3 regions of the Alteromonas sp. 5NW40-0090 genome follow, and region 1 is predicted to be linked to each of the others. Evidence: predicted binding sites of a transcription regulator. Region 1 holds the regulator's gene; each other region holds the start of a gene.
What was found. Region 1 encodes LexA, which represses DNA repair genes until DNA is damaged. Its sites were predicted from a motif close to TACTGTATNNNNATACAGTA; they were not measured.
Positions count from the first base shown of each region.

Region 2: uvrD (DNA helicase II) is a predicted target of LexA. The motif match lies at 1,786-1,805, and genes of this name have one in related genera.
Region 3: AC27KT_RS09870 (recombinase RecA) is a predicted target of LexA. The motif match lies at 2,748-2,767, and genes of this name have one in related genera.

Region 1 is NZ_BAAJLT010000002.1:109,625-115,305, forward strand. Features, by position in the region: gene AC27KT_RS02565 (hypothetical protein) at 1-3,559, shown strand, start outside; gene lexA (transcriptional repressor LexA) at 3,672-4,298, shown strand; gene coxB (cytochrome c oxidase subunit II) at 4,880-5,681, shown strand, end outside.
Region 2 is NZ_BAAJLT010000006.1:162,728-168,408, reverse strand. Features, by position in the region: gene uvrD (DNA helicase II) at 1-1,726, opposite strand, end outside; gene cysE (serine O-acetyltransferase) at 2,188-2,985, shown strand; gene AC27KT_RS09280 (HAD-IA family hydrolase) at 3,023-3,763, opposite strand; gene xerC (tyrosine recombinase XerC) at 3,784-4,704, opposite strand; gene AC27KT_RS09270 (DUF484 family protein) at 4,710-5,405, opposite strand; gene dapF (diaminopimelate epimerase) at 5,402-5,681, opposite strand, start outside.
Region 3 is NZ_BAAJLT010000006.1:293,915-299,595, reverse strand. Features, by position in the region: gene AC27KT_RS09880 (error-prone DNA polymerase) at 1-432, opposite strand, end outside; gene AC27KT_RS09875 (Y-family DNA polymerase) at 474-2,039, opposite strand; gene AC27KT_RS09870 (recombinase RecA) at 1,985-2,734, opposite strand; gene AC27KT_RS09865 (hypothetical protein) at 2,983-3,495, opposite strand; gene AC27KT_RS09860 (DUF885 domain-containing protein) at 3,498-5,249, opposite strand; gene AC27KT_RS09855 (DUF1820 family protein) at 5,289-5,624, opposite strand.

The DNA.
Region 1 (5,681 bases):
GAACACTTCGCGCTTGGGTTTCTCTGGTCTTTTTTCTATTCTAGCTCTTACAGCCTGTGGTGGTGGAGGGGGCTCGGACTCTCCGACTAACCCGACACCTGCACCGCCCCCAGAGCCCACTGCATTAGAAATTTTATCGAATCCCTTAGACTACTCGATAGCACAGCTAGACACCGCAGCTAAGCGTTATGCTGATAATAGCTATACGGGTGAAACAAACGTTGCAATCGCTGACATAAGCGCTGTGCAAAATGTATATATTGCGCTTTTTGGTGAAGATCTCGCTAGTTCACCTTATCTTGACATATTTGAAGTTTCTGAACTTGTCGATGCTAACGGCAACATTGATGGCGTTATACAATGCTCAGATAGTGGCTCAATCAAGTACTCTGGAAAACTCGATTTAAGCACAGGCCTCGGAACTATAATTGTCGATTATGATCAATGCCTACACTATTATCTAAACGCGTATCACGATGGTCAGTTTTCTGTGGCTATTACGAAATCAGATGACGACAATTTTGAGGCAACGTCCTATTTTACGAGTCTTTCGATAGGGAGAGGGAGTCAACGTGCAACGCTAAAAGGGTTAATGAAAGCTGAAATAAGTTACGACCCACGCACGGGTTACTACAACGAAGAACTCATTCAGTACATGGCCGCGACCTTTAACGGTGAAGCCTATAAAATAAATGGAACTGCTTTCGATGGCTTTAATGGGTTGAGGTATTCCTCTGAGTTCGAGGGGACAATGCATATTGGCTCAAAAGGTAAGCTTGATTTCTCTTACTTCTCTGAGGAAGGAGGACTACCTTATGCTTACCAAGGTTCTCTTGTAGTTAAAGGCAATAGAACCGCAGGCATTGATATTATGCAAGGTGCGGTTCGCTATGGTGAAGATACGAACGGGGATGACACCTATGATGTTGGCGTGTTTTTCAGCAGTATCGAGACATTTGCAAGCAGCAATACCGCGAACATCGTTCTATCCGATATAGAAACTATTTCAGCGCCTCCCGTTGCTGGTGAACCCTATTATTATGCTTATGACCCTGTTTACACGTCTGACGATATAACCGTTGATGAGGGGTATTATTACGACTCTGATACGCCTGAATCTGACTTGTCAGTATCTTACCGCTGGTACATTAATAACGTTGTTATAGAGGGGGTTAGCGGCAGTACACTGCCTGCTTATAACGCGGTATTCGGCGATGAACTGAAAGTAACTATGGTAGTGTCCGACGGTGTTAATATCGTTGAATCTCAACCCGTTTTTATCACTATCAGTGACTCTCCAATGACACTTGTCGTCTCCAATATGCCTGAATCGGTTACTGCTGGTGGTTACGTCGAGTTCACGGTAAGCATGACTGACCCTGATCAAATTAATAGTGATGTTGCAGGCCAGCTTGTCGCTGCACCTACAGGAGTTACCTTAAACGACAACGGCTTACTAACGTGGCAGGTGCCCGACAGTCAACTGTTCAATGCGCAAACATATATCTTTAGCTTTGCGAGTCTGGATGGCGATGAGAGCCTGCAAACCGTCGAAATAACTGCTTATGCAGATAAAGCACCGGCGTTTGCCCGCACAACTTCAATAACACCGATTTACAATAGAGGTTTTGCGATTGCCTCAACCAATGGTGTGAATGAACTCATATCGGTCAATCATCGAAATGTGGGCGCCTTCTCGTTAAACGGAAATAAACTAGAAAATACCTATGTGTACCCTTACAAGTTGCCTACAAGAGGAGAAATTAAAGGCGTTTATACACAGGATGCTGACGGTGATAGCAATGATGAAATCTATATCCTTACTGAACAAGGCTTGTCAGTTATAAAAGATCGTAACGACAACGCGGAAACTGTATTTGTAGCAGAGGATAAAATTACGTCAGGATGGTTCTACGATATTGATAGCGACGGTATTGAAGAAATTGCATACCTCCACGGCGATCATTATTACGATGCGACTTCTATCTCCATTCATAATGTAACAACTGGTGAGAAGTTACAGCAGTTCGATGTCGATGGTGTATCAACCCTTTCTTTTGGTAATGTAGATGACGACGCGTCTATCGAGTTGGTGACTAACAATGGTTACGTCTTCGATATTAATAGCGGCACAAATCAATGGCTTTTTGGCAATGGGTTTAGCGACGCTTACGTCGCGGTCGGTGACATGAATAACGACGGTGTCGATGAAATCATTGGTGCCGACCGTTGGGAGAATATTTCAGTCTACTCAGCGGTATCGAAAAGTAACTTGGCGACAGCTGAGCATAACGATATCTGCGATTTGAGCTATAGCAAAGATAACCATTCAAATGAGGGAATGCTTGTAATTTCTGAGTGCCAGTGGGGAGAGGTGAAAGCTTTCACGCTTGAAGGTGGTCAAATTTCGGAACAATGGAGCGTTATTCATGATACGTATAGCGGTATGTCGCTTTTAATCGGCGACCTGAATAACGATAGCCGAAACGAAATTATCTGGACCGGCGACAGCGAAATTCAGGTTGCACAGCAAGATGCTGAGGGCGACTACGTCTTATCAGATATACGAACTGAAGCACAATCTTCTAATTACTTTGCTGCCGGCTGGGCCCCTTTTGGTGATAATGATGAAAGAGCTGTCTTTGTTAGTGAGACAACTAACTACTACACATCAATTCAAGTGCTGTCAGTTAACAAGGATAATGAGGTTACCATTAGCGACGAACTCGGCGACGATGTTTTTGACTACAGCAGCCCCGTTGTTACTGACTATAACAATGATGGCGTGGGTGAATTATTCACAGGAGCTTTGAATAGCAATACATCATTCAACGTAGTTAAGTTGTCAGATAACTCAATTCAGTGGTCGCTGAGCCAAAATCAAAACAGCCAAGTCTCACTCATCGAAGCTGTAGACGTTAATGACGATAATTTTGTTGATGCGGTCATTGTCGAAAACAATCGACTCAAAGCATTCGATATTGAAAACCAAGTCCTCATCGATTCTGTCATCAACGAGTTTTCAATTGATGCTGTCGCTGAGCTCACCAATAATGGTGAACACTTCTTTGCTGTTAGTGGCTATGAATCATTAAAGCTCTATACAATGCGAGATGGCGAGTTTGTCGGACTTAATGAACTAGATGTTTCTTGTAGTCAATTGATAAGAATTAATGCCGATGGCGACGACGCCTCTGAGTTCGCATGCTTAGATAGAAACTACAATAGAATAAATATTTATGACGTAACAAATGACGCCTTGGTACTTAAGGACGCCATAACGCCTACATTCAATCTTCAAAATATAGCCGTTATTCCGACGACATCGTCTAATCAATCAATACTTGGCATTTACCAAGCTGAAGAATATGACTCATCGTATGGTTATTATGACAACGTTGCTTACCGAGTCACTGAAATAGATAACAAAGGACATGTTATTTGGCGTAGCCCTTCCATTGGCATTAATCATGTCGATGGTATGCATACCCGAGAGAACAATGCCGGTGAAGTAGAGCTTCAAATAGGTAATCCGAACATGGCCCTTCTTGTGAAATAAAGGTAAGACACTTGTCGCTATCTATTGCTTATGGCAAAAGACGCGGCAAGTGCTTGTTATTTAGTTTTAGGTGTATATACTTACAGGAACTGTATGAACAGACAGGTCTTTTATGCGCCCACTCACAGCTCGACAAACAGAAGTTTTAGAACTTATCAAAACCACCATGCAAGAAACGGGGATGCCGCCCACGCGTGCGGAAATCGCTCGTCAACTTGGTTTTCGTTCTGCCAACGCTGCAGAAGAACATTTGAAAGCCTTGGCGCGTAAAGGCGTGATAGAAATTCTGCCGGGTACCTCTCGGGGTATCAAACTCAATATTCCCCTCGAAAATGACGTACCTGAAGAAGAAGGCCTACCTCTCATTGGACGTGTGGCGGCGGGTGAGCCAATTTTGGCGCAAGAGCATGTAGAATCACACTACAAGGTAGACCCTGCACTGTTTCAACCTCAAGCAGACTTTTTACTGCGTGTTAACGGCATGAGTATGAAAGACATAGGTATTCTAGATGGTGACCTCCTTGCTGTGCATCGCACCACCGATGTTCACAATGGCCAAGTCGTTGTGGCACGTGTAGACGAAGACGTTACGGTAAAGCGTTTAGAGAAACGTGGTCGTGAAGTATTACTTCATGCCGAAAACGAAGAATTTGCACCTATTCGAGTAGACCTAGCCAACGAACCTTTTGCTATTGAGGGGATCGCAGTAGGCGTTATAAGAAACGCGGACTGGATGTAAGGTTTTAACACCTTCAACGAAAAGCGGCGCACTAGCCGCTTTTTTTATGCCTTTTATTGCTTTATTTCTACCAGTTTTCTGGAGTTAGGGTGTACAAGCACGCTTTTAAAAAATGAACCCAACCAAAACTGTCAGAAAACGTATTAAGCGTATTTTGCCCGTGAATGAACTACTGAATATGCATTCATTATTTTAAAGTCTGTTTGAAAATAAATATTTACAACCTATTAGTTGTTGATTTTATGGTCAAATGATTGCTCATAGAACCTTTGGGTTGTTCAAAATGTGCGTTTGATTTCATCCTCGCTTAGTACATGCTCATTTCTTTTTCCATCCAATATGTAACGTAAGGCTGCCACGGCAAATGATTAAAAATTGAACGCTTCGTTAAATTTTTAACAGAAAAGACTAGACGGCACGGCATTATTGCGCAATTCTTAGACAGAGATTAACAAAATAATAACAATGACTCTAAATTTGTTTTACAAGTTGAGGTGATGGGTCAATCGTTCGCAAACCATTTGGTAGGGCATCGCGCAAAATAATCAGCGTTTTTGGTCTTGCTATTACGGAGGTGCTGAGTGAAACAACTAACGACCGTTTTCGCAAAATGGTGTTCAACAATACCGTTTTTGCTTTTTTCTCCTTTGCTTCTTGCCCAAGAAGTCAGTGAAGAGGCTTCTTCACTTAATTTAAGACGCGGTGCCACCGACATCAGTGGTCAGGTTTACGACCTCCACATGCTGATGTTTTTTATATGCGTTGGCATTGCTGTTGTAGTGTTTGGGGTTATGTTTGCCTCGATGTATCTGCACAGAAAGTCCCGTGGCGCGAAGCCAGCAAATTTTCATGAGAACGTGAAGGTTGAAATTGCTTGGACCGTTATTCCTTTCCTTATTCTTATTTTCATGGCGGTACCCGCAGCGAATACCCTAATTGCTATGGAAGACACGTCTGAGCCTGACATGACGGTGTTAGTAACAGGCTCTCAATGGAAATGGCATTACAAGTACATGGATAGCGACGTAGAGTTTTATTCTTTACTCGCCACTCAGCGCGAGCAAATAGAAAACAAATTTCAGAAAACAGATAACTACCTGCTGGAAGTTGACCGCCCATTGGTTATTCCTACTGGAAAAAAAGTACGCTTTCTTATTACTTCAGACGACGTGATCCACTCTTGGTGGGTTCCTGATTTTGCTGTGAAAAAAGATGCCAACCCCGGTTTTATTAACGAGTCTTGGGCCAAGGTGAATGAGCCTGGTATTTATCGCGGACAGTGCGCAGAGCTTTGTGGAAAAGACCACGGCTATATGCCGGTTGTGGTGATTGCTAAAGAGCCTGCGGAATTTGATAAATGGATGGGCGAACAAGAAGAAATTG
Region 2 (5,681 bases), on a different contig from region 1:
CACCGGCTAAGAATACCAGTGGAAATTCAAGGCCTTTAGCGGTGTGAATGGTCATCATCTGCACGGCATCCTGGTCTTTATCCGCCTGTGTTTCACCCGCTTCCAGCGACGCATGAGCTAAAAAGGCTGCCAGAGGCGACATTTCTTCAGCTTCTTCAGGCACGATAAAGGTTTTACATGCAGTAACCAATTCTTCTAAGTTTTCTAGACGTGCTTGGGCTTTTTCTCCGCGCTCTGCTTGGTACATGGCGTACAGACCAGACTGGCGAATAGCTTTATCGGCTTGTTGGTCAAGTGGCTCATCTAACGTGGATTGCTCTAGCTCAGTAATAAGCAGCACAAAGCTTTGCATAGCGTTTAGCGCGCGGCCTTTAAAGCCACCTTCGTTAATGAGCAACTGACACGCCTGCCACATTGAACAGTTGTGCATTCGCGCGGTGTCGCGCACTTGCGATAAGGTTTTCTCACCAATACCGCGACTTGGGGTGTTTACGACACGCTCGAAAGCTGCATCGTCGTGTGGGTGGCTTACCATACGCATATAGCCGAGCGCGTCTTTAATTTCTTGGCGTTCGAAGAAGCGCAGACCGCCGTATATGCGATACGCCAGCCCTTCGTGTAGCAGGGCTTCTTCCAATACTCGAGACTGGGCGTTGTTCCTGTAAAGAATGGCAGTGTCGCTAAGGGCGTTGCCTTGGTTTAGCCAATCTTTGATTTTAGACACAATAAAGCGCGCTTCATCTAGCTCGTTGAAGCCCGCATATACAGAAATAAGCTCGCCTTGGGCGTCTTCCGTCCAAAGCTCTTTCCCTAAACGGCCCGTATTATTGTCGATAACTGTGTTCGCCGCTTTAAGAATGTTTCCGGTTGAGCGGTAATTCTGCTCCAGGCGAATAGTAGTAGGTTCGTTGAAGTCTTTCAGGAAGTGCTGAATATTATCTACGTTTGCACCGCGCCAGCCGTAAATAGACTGATCGTCGTCGCCAACAATCATAATGTTATTATTACCACCACTACACAGCATACGAAGCCATGCATATTGGATATTGTTGGTATCTTGGAATTCATCTACCAACACTGCACGGAAACGACGTTGATAGTGGGCTAATACTTCTGGGTTTTTAGCCCATAATTCATGTGCGCGTAGCAACAGTTCAGCAAAATCTACCAAGCCTGAACGGTCGCAAGCGTCTTGATATGCCGCATAGACTTCACGCATGGTCTTTTGAATATGATCGCCATGGGTCTCGATATGTTGAGGACGCAAGCCTTCGTCTTTATTGCCGTTTATGTACCACTGAATTTGACGAGGGGCCCAATGCTTTTCGTCCAGGTTCATGGCCTTAAGAATGCGGCGAATAAGTCGATACTGATCATCGGAATCAATTATCTGAAAATTCTCAGGCAAGTTGGCTTCAGCGTGATGTGCGCGTAACAGGCGATGCGCAAGCCCGTGGAAGGTACCAATCCACATATTGTGTAGGCTACGACCCATCAAAGATTCTATACGGCCGCGCATCTCTTTGGCCGCTTTATTGGTAAAAGTCACTGCCAAAATGGAAAAAGGGGCGATGCTTTCGACTTCCATCAACCACGCAATGCGATGCACTAATACGCGGGTCTTACCACTACCGGCGCCAGCCAAAACGAGGGCGTTAGATAGTGGGGCTGCTACTGCTTCACGCTGTTTGTCGTTAAGCTCGTCTAGCAGTCGAGATACATCCATAGTGTGGTACCTGTTAGTTGATAGTGTTATACATTCAGCAGCGGGCTATTATGCCATCTGACTGTTAATTTATACAGTCCAGTTTTTCTCAGTGAAGATAAACTTCAACGGCATTATACGTTCGTGTGCAATCATGATTTAAAGCATTACTTAATGAAAGATACGAGCGCTCTGAACGTTCCATTAAATTAATGGAAGCACTCAGTTAGACGCAGCGAGAGAACAGGATGCTTTAACGATGTATACATGTACGATACGGTTATTAGCTATAACGAATTAATTCGATAAATTGATCGAATTATGCGCTTGGTCGGTATCACATCGGTATTGCATCACATCAAACTCAGGTAAACTTTTACACGTTCCCTTTGTCAGCACAGATATGCCCAGCAAGGAACAAGTTAGATTGCTTACCCAATTTTCTGATCGAACACAGCATTTTTATAAAACGGGACTTGCTCATGACCGCACTTACTACGCCCATCGACTTTTGGTCTACGCTGAAACAAGAAGCGCAAGTTGTTGCTGAAAAAGAGCCTTTGCTGTCTAGCTATGTGCATGCCAGTGTTCTTGCACATCACAACTTTGAATCGTCGCTAAGCTTTATTCTGTCGAACAAAATGGCAGACGACGTCATGCCTGCGCTCGCCATTCGTGAAGTTTTCGATGAAGCTTACTTACTTGAACCTGGCATCAGCGAAGCGGCTATTGCTGACATTCTAGCGATTAAGGCGCGGGATGCGGCGGTCAACGATTACCTAACCCCCTTACTTCACTTCAAAGGTTTCCATGCTGTGCAGGTGCATAGAATGGCGCATTACCTCTGGGTACACGGTCGTCACCAGCTTGCTTTATTCTTGCAAAGCCGCAACTCGGCGAGTTTTGGTGTAGATATACATCCTGCTGCACGAATTGGTAAAGGCGTTATGTTTGACCACGCAACCGGCATTGTAGTGGGTGAAACCGCAGTGGTTGAAGACAATGTGTCTATTTTGCAGAGCGTTACATTAGGTGGTACCGGTAACGAGTCGGGCGACCGTCACCCTAAAATTCGCCAAGGCGTGTTAATTGGCGCTGGCGCCAAGATCCTCGGAAATATTGAGATAGGTGAAGGCTCAAAAGTAGGTGCTGGTAGCGTTGTACTTAATAGCGTTCCAGCTCACGTTACTGTGGTGGGTGTTCCAGCTAAAGTGGTTGGGAGGCCGGTTTGTCAAAGCCCCTGTGAATCCATGCGCCAAAACGTACTAGAAGACAACTAAAGCTGTGGGGTCAGAGTCCCGACTCTGACCCCATTATTCATAGGAAGTGGGTTAACTCGTTGAGGTTGTCTAGTGCGACGTGGGGAAGTACGCTAACGGGCTCATTGGCTAGTATCATTGGCCTGTTACAGGCAAACCATGCTGCTTGATAGCCAGCGTTGATAGCTCCTTGTACATCCTTGATAATATTGTCGCCCACGTGAAGAATATGCTTCGGCGCAATTTGTAAACGTGCAGCCGCTTCATCGAACATATCGCGGGCTGGTTTCATCGGTCGTGTTGTACTGGCGTGAAGAATCGATCCAAAATAACCTTCAATACCTATTTTTTCTGCGTTTACATTACCGTTAGTAATGCCGATAAGCGGTAATTGACTACTTACAGCCTTGAGGGCTGCGTGTACATTGTCAGCCAATTCAAAGTCGCTTCTTGCGTCGTAAAAGCAGTTAAAGCAAGCTTCTACTGCATCACTAAGTTCACGGTCGTTGTTCAACTCTGTTGTTAATTTTTCAGGTGTGGTGTTAGAAAGTGCTGCGGTAAGCACTACACGGCGAAGCTGCCCCATGTCAGATGCCAAACGCAAATCCTTTTTAATAGCTGCTCGCTTTAATGCCTGCCAATCTAGTGGCGATAGTGCCGCAGCGTCCTTATGATGCCTAGCAATATGCGCTTGCAGCGCCTGCTCAGCCCTTTGGATGATTGGTTCGTTATTATAAAGGGTGTCATCAAGGTCGAAGGTCATCGCCTCGACTTTGTTGATAGACCGGAAAAACTGCATGGTAAAACCTTAAGTGAGCGTTATTTTTTTCGCGCGCGCGGATGAGCCGCATCGTATACGTTGGCGAGGTGCTGGAAGTCGAGATGGGTATAAACCTGTGTCGTCGACAAGTTAGCGTGCCCTAACAGTTCTTGAACCGCACGTAAGTCGCCACTGGATTCTAATACGTGAGTAGCGAAAGAATGGCGCAGTTTATGAGGGCTTACTTTTTGCGATAGGGACTGCTCTTGTGCCATTTTATCTAAGCGATTGGCGACTTGCCTGTTCGATATTCGGGTTTTGCGTTTACTCACAAATACTGCACTTTCGTACGGCGATGCGTAGGCAGGCCGAACTTTTAACCAGGCATAAAGGGCTTTTTGCGCATGTCGACCCAGAGGCAGTATTCGCTGTTTACTCCCTTTACCCATGACTTTTACCGTACCGTCTTTTAAACAGTCGGCTAAATTAAGCCCGGTAAGTTCGCTCAAGCGTAGGCCACAGCCATATAGCAGTTCAAACATAGCTACATCCCTTAACTGCACGCCTTCATCATCGTCACTGCTTCGAGGTGAAGCATTAAGTAACTGCTGCATCTCATCTACGCTAAGCTGCTTGGGTAATGGCTTTCCCTGTTTAGGAGCTTGAATGCCCTCTACAGGGTTGCTAAACAGCTGCTGGTGGTCAATAAGGTACTGGCAAAAGGTTCTAAGTGCTGACAGTCGTAGTGCAATACTGCGCGAGCTGTGTCCAGCCATCTTGGCATCGGCCATTACGCGCTTAATATCACTGGGCGTAAGCCCAGACCATTCGCAGAGCCCAAGGAGCTTAGCCACTTCGGTTAGCTGGCGCTGATAATTTTTGATGGTGTGAAGAGATAGCCCACGCTCCACCTGAAGATGAAGCAGAAACTTATCTAGCCATTGCTGGCAGGGTTCGCTGATCAAGGCGTCCGTAGACACTTCACCTAATATCCCATCATTTCAGGCAAGATGATATTAAGCACTTGCTGAAGTTGCTGAAGCAAAAGGGTATCCATGTCTGGAGTAAAGTGGCTGGCATCACTGCTGCTAATGCCTAAAATACCGAGTTCACGGTTGTCACCAAGCAGCATTAGCGCTACAGACTCCGCAGGGCTTTCTCCGAAAAGCAACTGGCGTTCGTGCTGTGACAAACGGCCAAAGAAAAAGTTGGTATTTTTAAAGCGCTTTTCCGTGAACAAACGTTGTTGCAGTTCAGGAATAGCATGGGGGCCTTTAAAGCTTTTGATCACCGCAGAGGACAACTGTAAACGCTCTTGTAATATATCTTCTAACGTAAACTGTACTTCAGCAACACTTTCGCAGCGTAGTAACTGCACGTTTAAGTCGGTATAAACGCGATATATTTTTTCGTTTTGCTTAGCGATGGTAACCAGCTGATTAAGCTTAAAGTTAAGCTGTCTAACTTTTTGTCTTAACTGGTCACTTTGAATTTCAACGAGCGAAACACTGCCTTTGTGTTCATGAGGCAGCTTAATCTTTTCAAGCAGGTCGGGGTGCTCGGCGAAAAACTCAGGGTTTTGTAACAAAAACGCGCGCACATCAGCACTCGACAATTCCGTTGTGTCGTTAAATGGCTCAATTAATTGCGTGGCGTTAGACTGCCCTGATACTTCGCTCATAAATTTATATGTCCGTCATATACGTGTTCGGCAGGCCCTGTCATTTTTAACACGTTATCTGGGCCTGGCCAGCGTATACGTAAACTGCCCCCGGGCAAGTCTACCCGTACGTCTTTACCTAATTTACCCTGTATTTGCCCAATTGCAACTGCTGCACATGCGCCGCTGCCGCAGGCTAGAGTTTCACCTGAACCACGTTCAAATACGCGAAGTTTGATATGTGAGTCGTTGATAATTTGCATAAAGCCTACGTTTACGCCTTCGGGAAAGCGTTCG
Region 3 (5,681 bases), on a different contig from region 1:
GCTCGGGTGTTTTTGCAGCCATTCAGCCCAATGCTTGTCTTTAGCTTCTTTGCCGCTTGGTAACCAAATGAATTTGCAATGGCGAATGGTACGTAAGTCCCACTCGGCCAGTTGATATTCACCTTTCTCAGAGCGACGCCTCGCGTTTGTAATAATTCGGCACAGTTCGCTATAGGCCGCTTTGTTCGGGCACAACAGCACAAAAGATAAAGTGTCATCAAATACGAAGTAACTACCCACAATAAGCGTAATCGGTAGACCCTGATGCTTAATTTCGTCGAAAGCTCGTACCACTCCCGCTACTGAGCATTCATCGGTAATGGCAAGCGCGTCGTAACCAAGGAAAGAAGCCGTGGTAACAAGCTCTGCGGGGGAAGAGGCACCGCAAAGAAAGCTATAATTGCTTTGGCAAAAGAGCTCACTGTATTTCATGATATTGCTTTTACCTCTACTTTTTCTTTAACCGCGTTCGGCTAGCAAAAAAGGCCATGTACCCACCAGCGGCTCTCTTCGTCTTTAAATACTAAAAGCCTTACACATTGCTCAGTCTGGGCGATGAAATAATCTCGTTTTGTTGGGCTGTCATGCCACCACTCGCTGTGTAACCGCACGGGGCCAAAGCAAATTTGGGTCGCCTGAATAAGCGGCTTAGGTGTATCAAAGGTAAAGGTGGGCGTAATGTCGCTGCTATAAGCATAATTACCGGTGCAGTCACCAGTGCTTGACTCCGTCACCGTCATATATTCAAACTGGTGGCTGTCGGCAGTTCGCGGTTGAAACGTACTGTTATCGCCTAGCTTCGCGTTTAAGCGCCCAATTAATTGCTTTTGCGCAATATCGTTAAACCTGTCGCTAAAGAAATCGCCATTCTGCGTATCCATTTCTTCAAACTGCTGGCAGATAAGCGCAATGGCTGTGGCTGGTTCAGGTAGCTCTAGATTCTCAGTTTTAAGATTAAATAAGGGCAGCCAACTTTGTACTGAGGACTGAGGAAGCGCTGATTGAATATTAATATCCATTACAGGAGCTTCTCTGAAATGAATATGAACGCTGATGCTTGATGTATATAGGTTTCTGGCCCGTAAATAGTGAGACAAATGCTCAAACTGCTGGGTGACAAAAGGGGTTAGATGCTGCGTGTTTTCAACATCAAAAGGCAATAGGATAAAGTTATCGAAGTGCTCCAAAGGCCTAAATAATGTAACCCGCGGGAAGGTTTCTCCCCTTAGCGCAGTAAGATACATAATAGTGTTATTGTCGAAGCGCCGCCCCAGCTCTTGTACCGGCATTGCCAACAGCTGTTTTACGCAGGAAACGCCCACCCTTGCCAGCGAGTCAATGACTTTAGGTGATAGAGCCGTAATAGAAAGCGGGCATGCACTTAGGGCTTTTTTTATATCATCCGGCGTATGTAAGTAGGTATTAAGTTTATGAAGCGCTAATACTTTTGCGGCCTCAATTGTCCATGCGCTAGCAAAATGATAGCGAATATCTGCTTCTGCCAGAGCTTGAGTTAAAGTTTTCCACAGTGGCGTGTGACCGCCATAGTAATGAGTTAGGTTATCTAGCCTTACTGCTAGACCGCTTACACTATTTGAGTGAATGTGGTTGTCTAATACGATGTCAGAAGCCAGTGGATAAAGCCGATGGGCTAACTGCGTCAGCATATGCTTTTCGGCTTCTTCACTGAAAGGCAGAATATGCACGTAGGGGCATAGCGCCGCCGCTTGAGCGAGCCCATGGCCAATTTCAATACCTTCTTTTTTCGCAATATCATTACACTGGGTAATTTTGTTTGTTTTACTGCAGTAAACTGCAACAGGAGTATTTGACGGTAATGACGAAGAACTTTTGTTAGCTTCGCTTCTAGGGGCGTTTCTACGATCGCTTTTAAGCGCTTGCCGGTGGGCATGATTAGTTTTAGCAGCTTTAATATGGCTGTCTAGGGTAAGTTGATAGCAGTAAATATAGGCCCACAGCATCATTAGCTCACAGAGTGTAATGCCTGATCGGAAAGCGTGTTGTGTGCCATGGCCCATTTTATGGCCTGATTGTCCGGGGTCCATCGATGGGAAATAACAATGTTATCTTTGGGCCAACCATGACGCTGCTTGCGTATGTTCACCGTCAAAGCGTGGGGCTTACCTTTTAGCGCGATATCTAAAGTAATGGGTAATGAACTGTCGCTTTGATTCGAAAGGGCGGCTTGTGAATCACTTAAGTTGGCCTTCGGATAACCTGACTGTGATGCCTGCTGCTGCGGTTGAGTATACAGCAAGCACAGCGCATCGTTATGCGTTGCCGCTACCTGTAGGCGGCGTGCTTCTTTTTGATTTACAGCATTACTCCACAGCACCACGCAATGGCAAGCCGTACTTTTTAAGCATTGCTCTGCTGCCCACAAGGACTCTTGTTCAGAACATGTTTTTACTACCAGCACTTGTTGCGCTTTAAGTCCTAAGTTTTCTAACCATGGCGACTGTAGTAGCCCAGGAGGGTTGATAAATACCACCAGTTTGTGCGTACGATGCTGGCAAATAACTCGTTTAAAGAGTGAAAGCTCACCCACGCCGGTCAGTGAGGAAATACGTACAAGCCCCGTAGAAGCCACGCCACCGTTAAGCGCTTTATCCAGACGTGGAAAGCCCAGCGAAAACTTGGCTTCACTTTGTTTCTGATCTCTGGCCCGCCAAATATGCGGGTGGTTGTTAAGCACGGATAACGATTTGTTCATGGCACTCAAAATAAACTGTATTTTTATACAGTATTATAGTGCGGCAATGATCCTTTTCAAGACAAAAGGTTTTTGGCTTGTTATTTTAAGCGCTAACTTACTGATTAGTTTGGAAAGGTAAAAAGATTAAACTTTTAAAAGCGTAGGGATTTGGACTAGGGTCGCTGTCCTTACTACATAGCAAAGCGGGCGACCCTGTCATATAGTTAGCGCTGCTTCAGCGCTAACAAGGGGAGTAGAGTAGAACGTTACTCTTCAGGTGATGGTTCTTTTGAAGCCTTTGCTGTCGTGCCACTTACTGTTGTTGTAACAGTTTGACAAAAAGCAATAAATCCATCTGCGGTATTTTTTGCCCACACCATGCGAACGTTGCCAGGCAGAGCCTTCACCACTTCACGAATTTCCTCAAGCGTCACTTCTTCATTAAGCAACACTTTATTCAGTGATTCCTCAAATGACATGCCTTTTTCACAACAGGTCATGACAATAGCTGAAAAGTTGCGCATAAGTGGATGTAGCGCATTGTATTGATTTTGGTCGATAAGGCGGCTTTTATAGGCACTTTCAATACGCGCAGTAAGGTTTTTTTCCAGCGCATCAGTAACAAGAACGAGATTGCGATAAGCATATGTAACCTTATTACTGGTCTGTTTGTTTGAGTGGCGCAACAGCGCCAGTTCTTTCTGTAAGTTCTGCGCTCGCAGCACAAAGTAAATTAAAAACAGGATAAGTAATCCAATAACACCAAATGCAACGATCATGTTTATTGTGCCTTTTGTTCTTCTATAAAGGTGTTGATATTTTGCTCCAATATGAAAAGAGGAACTGAGCCGTTTTCTAACACGGCACGGTGGAATTTGCGCACGTCAAAACGCTCTTCTAACGCTGTCTCTGCTTTCTTGCGAAGGCCTTTAATTTTGATTTCCCCTATCTTGTAAGACAAGGCTTGCGCTGGCCAAGAAATATAGCGGTCTATTTCGGTATTGACGTTGTGTTCTGAAAGCGCGGTGTTTTCCATCATGTAATCCACCGCTTGTTGACGGCTCCAGCCCATGGTGTGCATACCGGTATCAACAACCAAACGACACGCACGCCACATTTCGTAGCTTAAGCGACCGAAGTTGTCGTACGGCGTTTCATAAATACCTGCTTCAATACCTAAAAACTCAGAATACAGTCCCCAGCCTTCACCAAATGCTGAAATATAGGTGTTACGGCGTACCATGGGCAAGTCTTCAAGCTCTGCGGCCAATGAAATTTGTAGGTGGTGGCCAGGTACTGCTTCGTGCAAGGTCAGTGCAGGCAATGCATACAAAGGGCGCTTATCAAGGGCATAAGTGTTTACCCAGTAATATCCTGGCTGGTCATCGCGGCTAGGGTGAATGTAACGGCCCGTTGTATATTTGGGCGCGATAGCGTCTGGTACAGGCGCTACGCCATAAGGCGTTCTTGGCAGATACTCAAAAAGCGAAGGAAGCTTTGCGTCCATTTTCTTTGCAATAAACGACGCTTCTTTTAGTAAATCTTCAGCGCTGGTGGCATAGAATTGCGGGTCTTCGCGTAAAAACGCAATGAAGTCGTTAATGTCGCCATCAAAGCCAAGCTCATCCACAATTTGCTGCATTTGCGCGCGAATGCGTTTTACTTCAGACAAACCTAAATCATGGATTTCCTGAGGCGTCATATCTGTGGTGGTGTAATGCTTTGCTCTATTGGCGTAATACGCCACGCCATCAGGCCAGTTATTTGCGGCAATATCTTCACGGGCATTAGGAATGTATTCGTCTACCATGAAGTCGTAAAACATTTGATACGCAGGCAGTACGCTGCTGTTTATTGCTGCTTTGCCTTGCTCTGCTAGCGCTGCCTTTTGCTCGGCAGTAAAGTACTCAGGGAAACGAGCAAACGGAGAATAAAAACCACTGTCCACTGCATTTTCAACAATGTATGACGCCACAGAATCTTCAAACCCTTTAAGCACGACTTTAGGCTGTGTGTAGCCTTCTTTTAGCGCTTGTTTCATATACGCAATTTGTTGGTCAAAATAAGACTTCAGCGCGTTTAGGCGGCTAATATAGGCTTGATAATCTTCTACGCGTTTAAAGGTTGATAAATTTGGGAGTGAAGCCATCGCACCATGAAAGCCATATTCTGAGTTAATAGGCACCAAGTGCGCGCGATACGTATATTCATCCACATAGTTAGCTAAACGATATTGCTGCATCAGCAAGGCAATATAAGCGTCACTAGAGATATTTTCTTTTTTATACTGACTTAAGGCTTTTTGAAACGCGCGCCATTGTTCATTTTGAGCTTTCAGAGCTTTGGGAGAATTATCTGGTAATACGTGAGCGAGTGAAGTATCGCCTTCGCGAGAAGCTAGAAGCGGGGAAACCGAAAGCTCGTACTGCCAAATGTCATCAAGTAGTTGATACAAGCTTTCATCGTCAAGGCTCTTTGCAGATGCACTAATGCTGCAAATAAATAGTAATGCTGCTAACAGATAGCGATACATATGGGTCTCCGGTAACCTTTACCGGATAGATGCCGGCGGCTACTCTTTCGTTGGTGTATATATTGGACTAGGGAAAGCAGTTACTTTATCAGATTTATTTTCTAATTTAGTAATTTTGGCTGTTCCTTTTTTATTTACGGCGTCAATGCGTAAAACGTTGTGCATAGGAATATAAGTTTTTGTTACTTCTGAAAATTCAGCTTTTAACCTTTCATGGCTAGGATCTACAACAACGCTCGTGTGGGTATCCCACACAAAGTCACCTATCTCGATAAAGCCAAACAAAGCGCCCTGAGTAAGGGCTCTAACGTAAAGTTCGTAACGTTCTCCATTGCTGATGAACTGAACGCGGTAAAGAATATCGTCTTTCGACATGGGTGCTGCTCTTCACTAAAAAAATATAGATACTCCCGGAAATTACTCCGGCGTTTG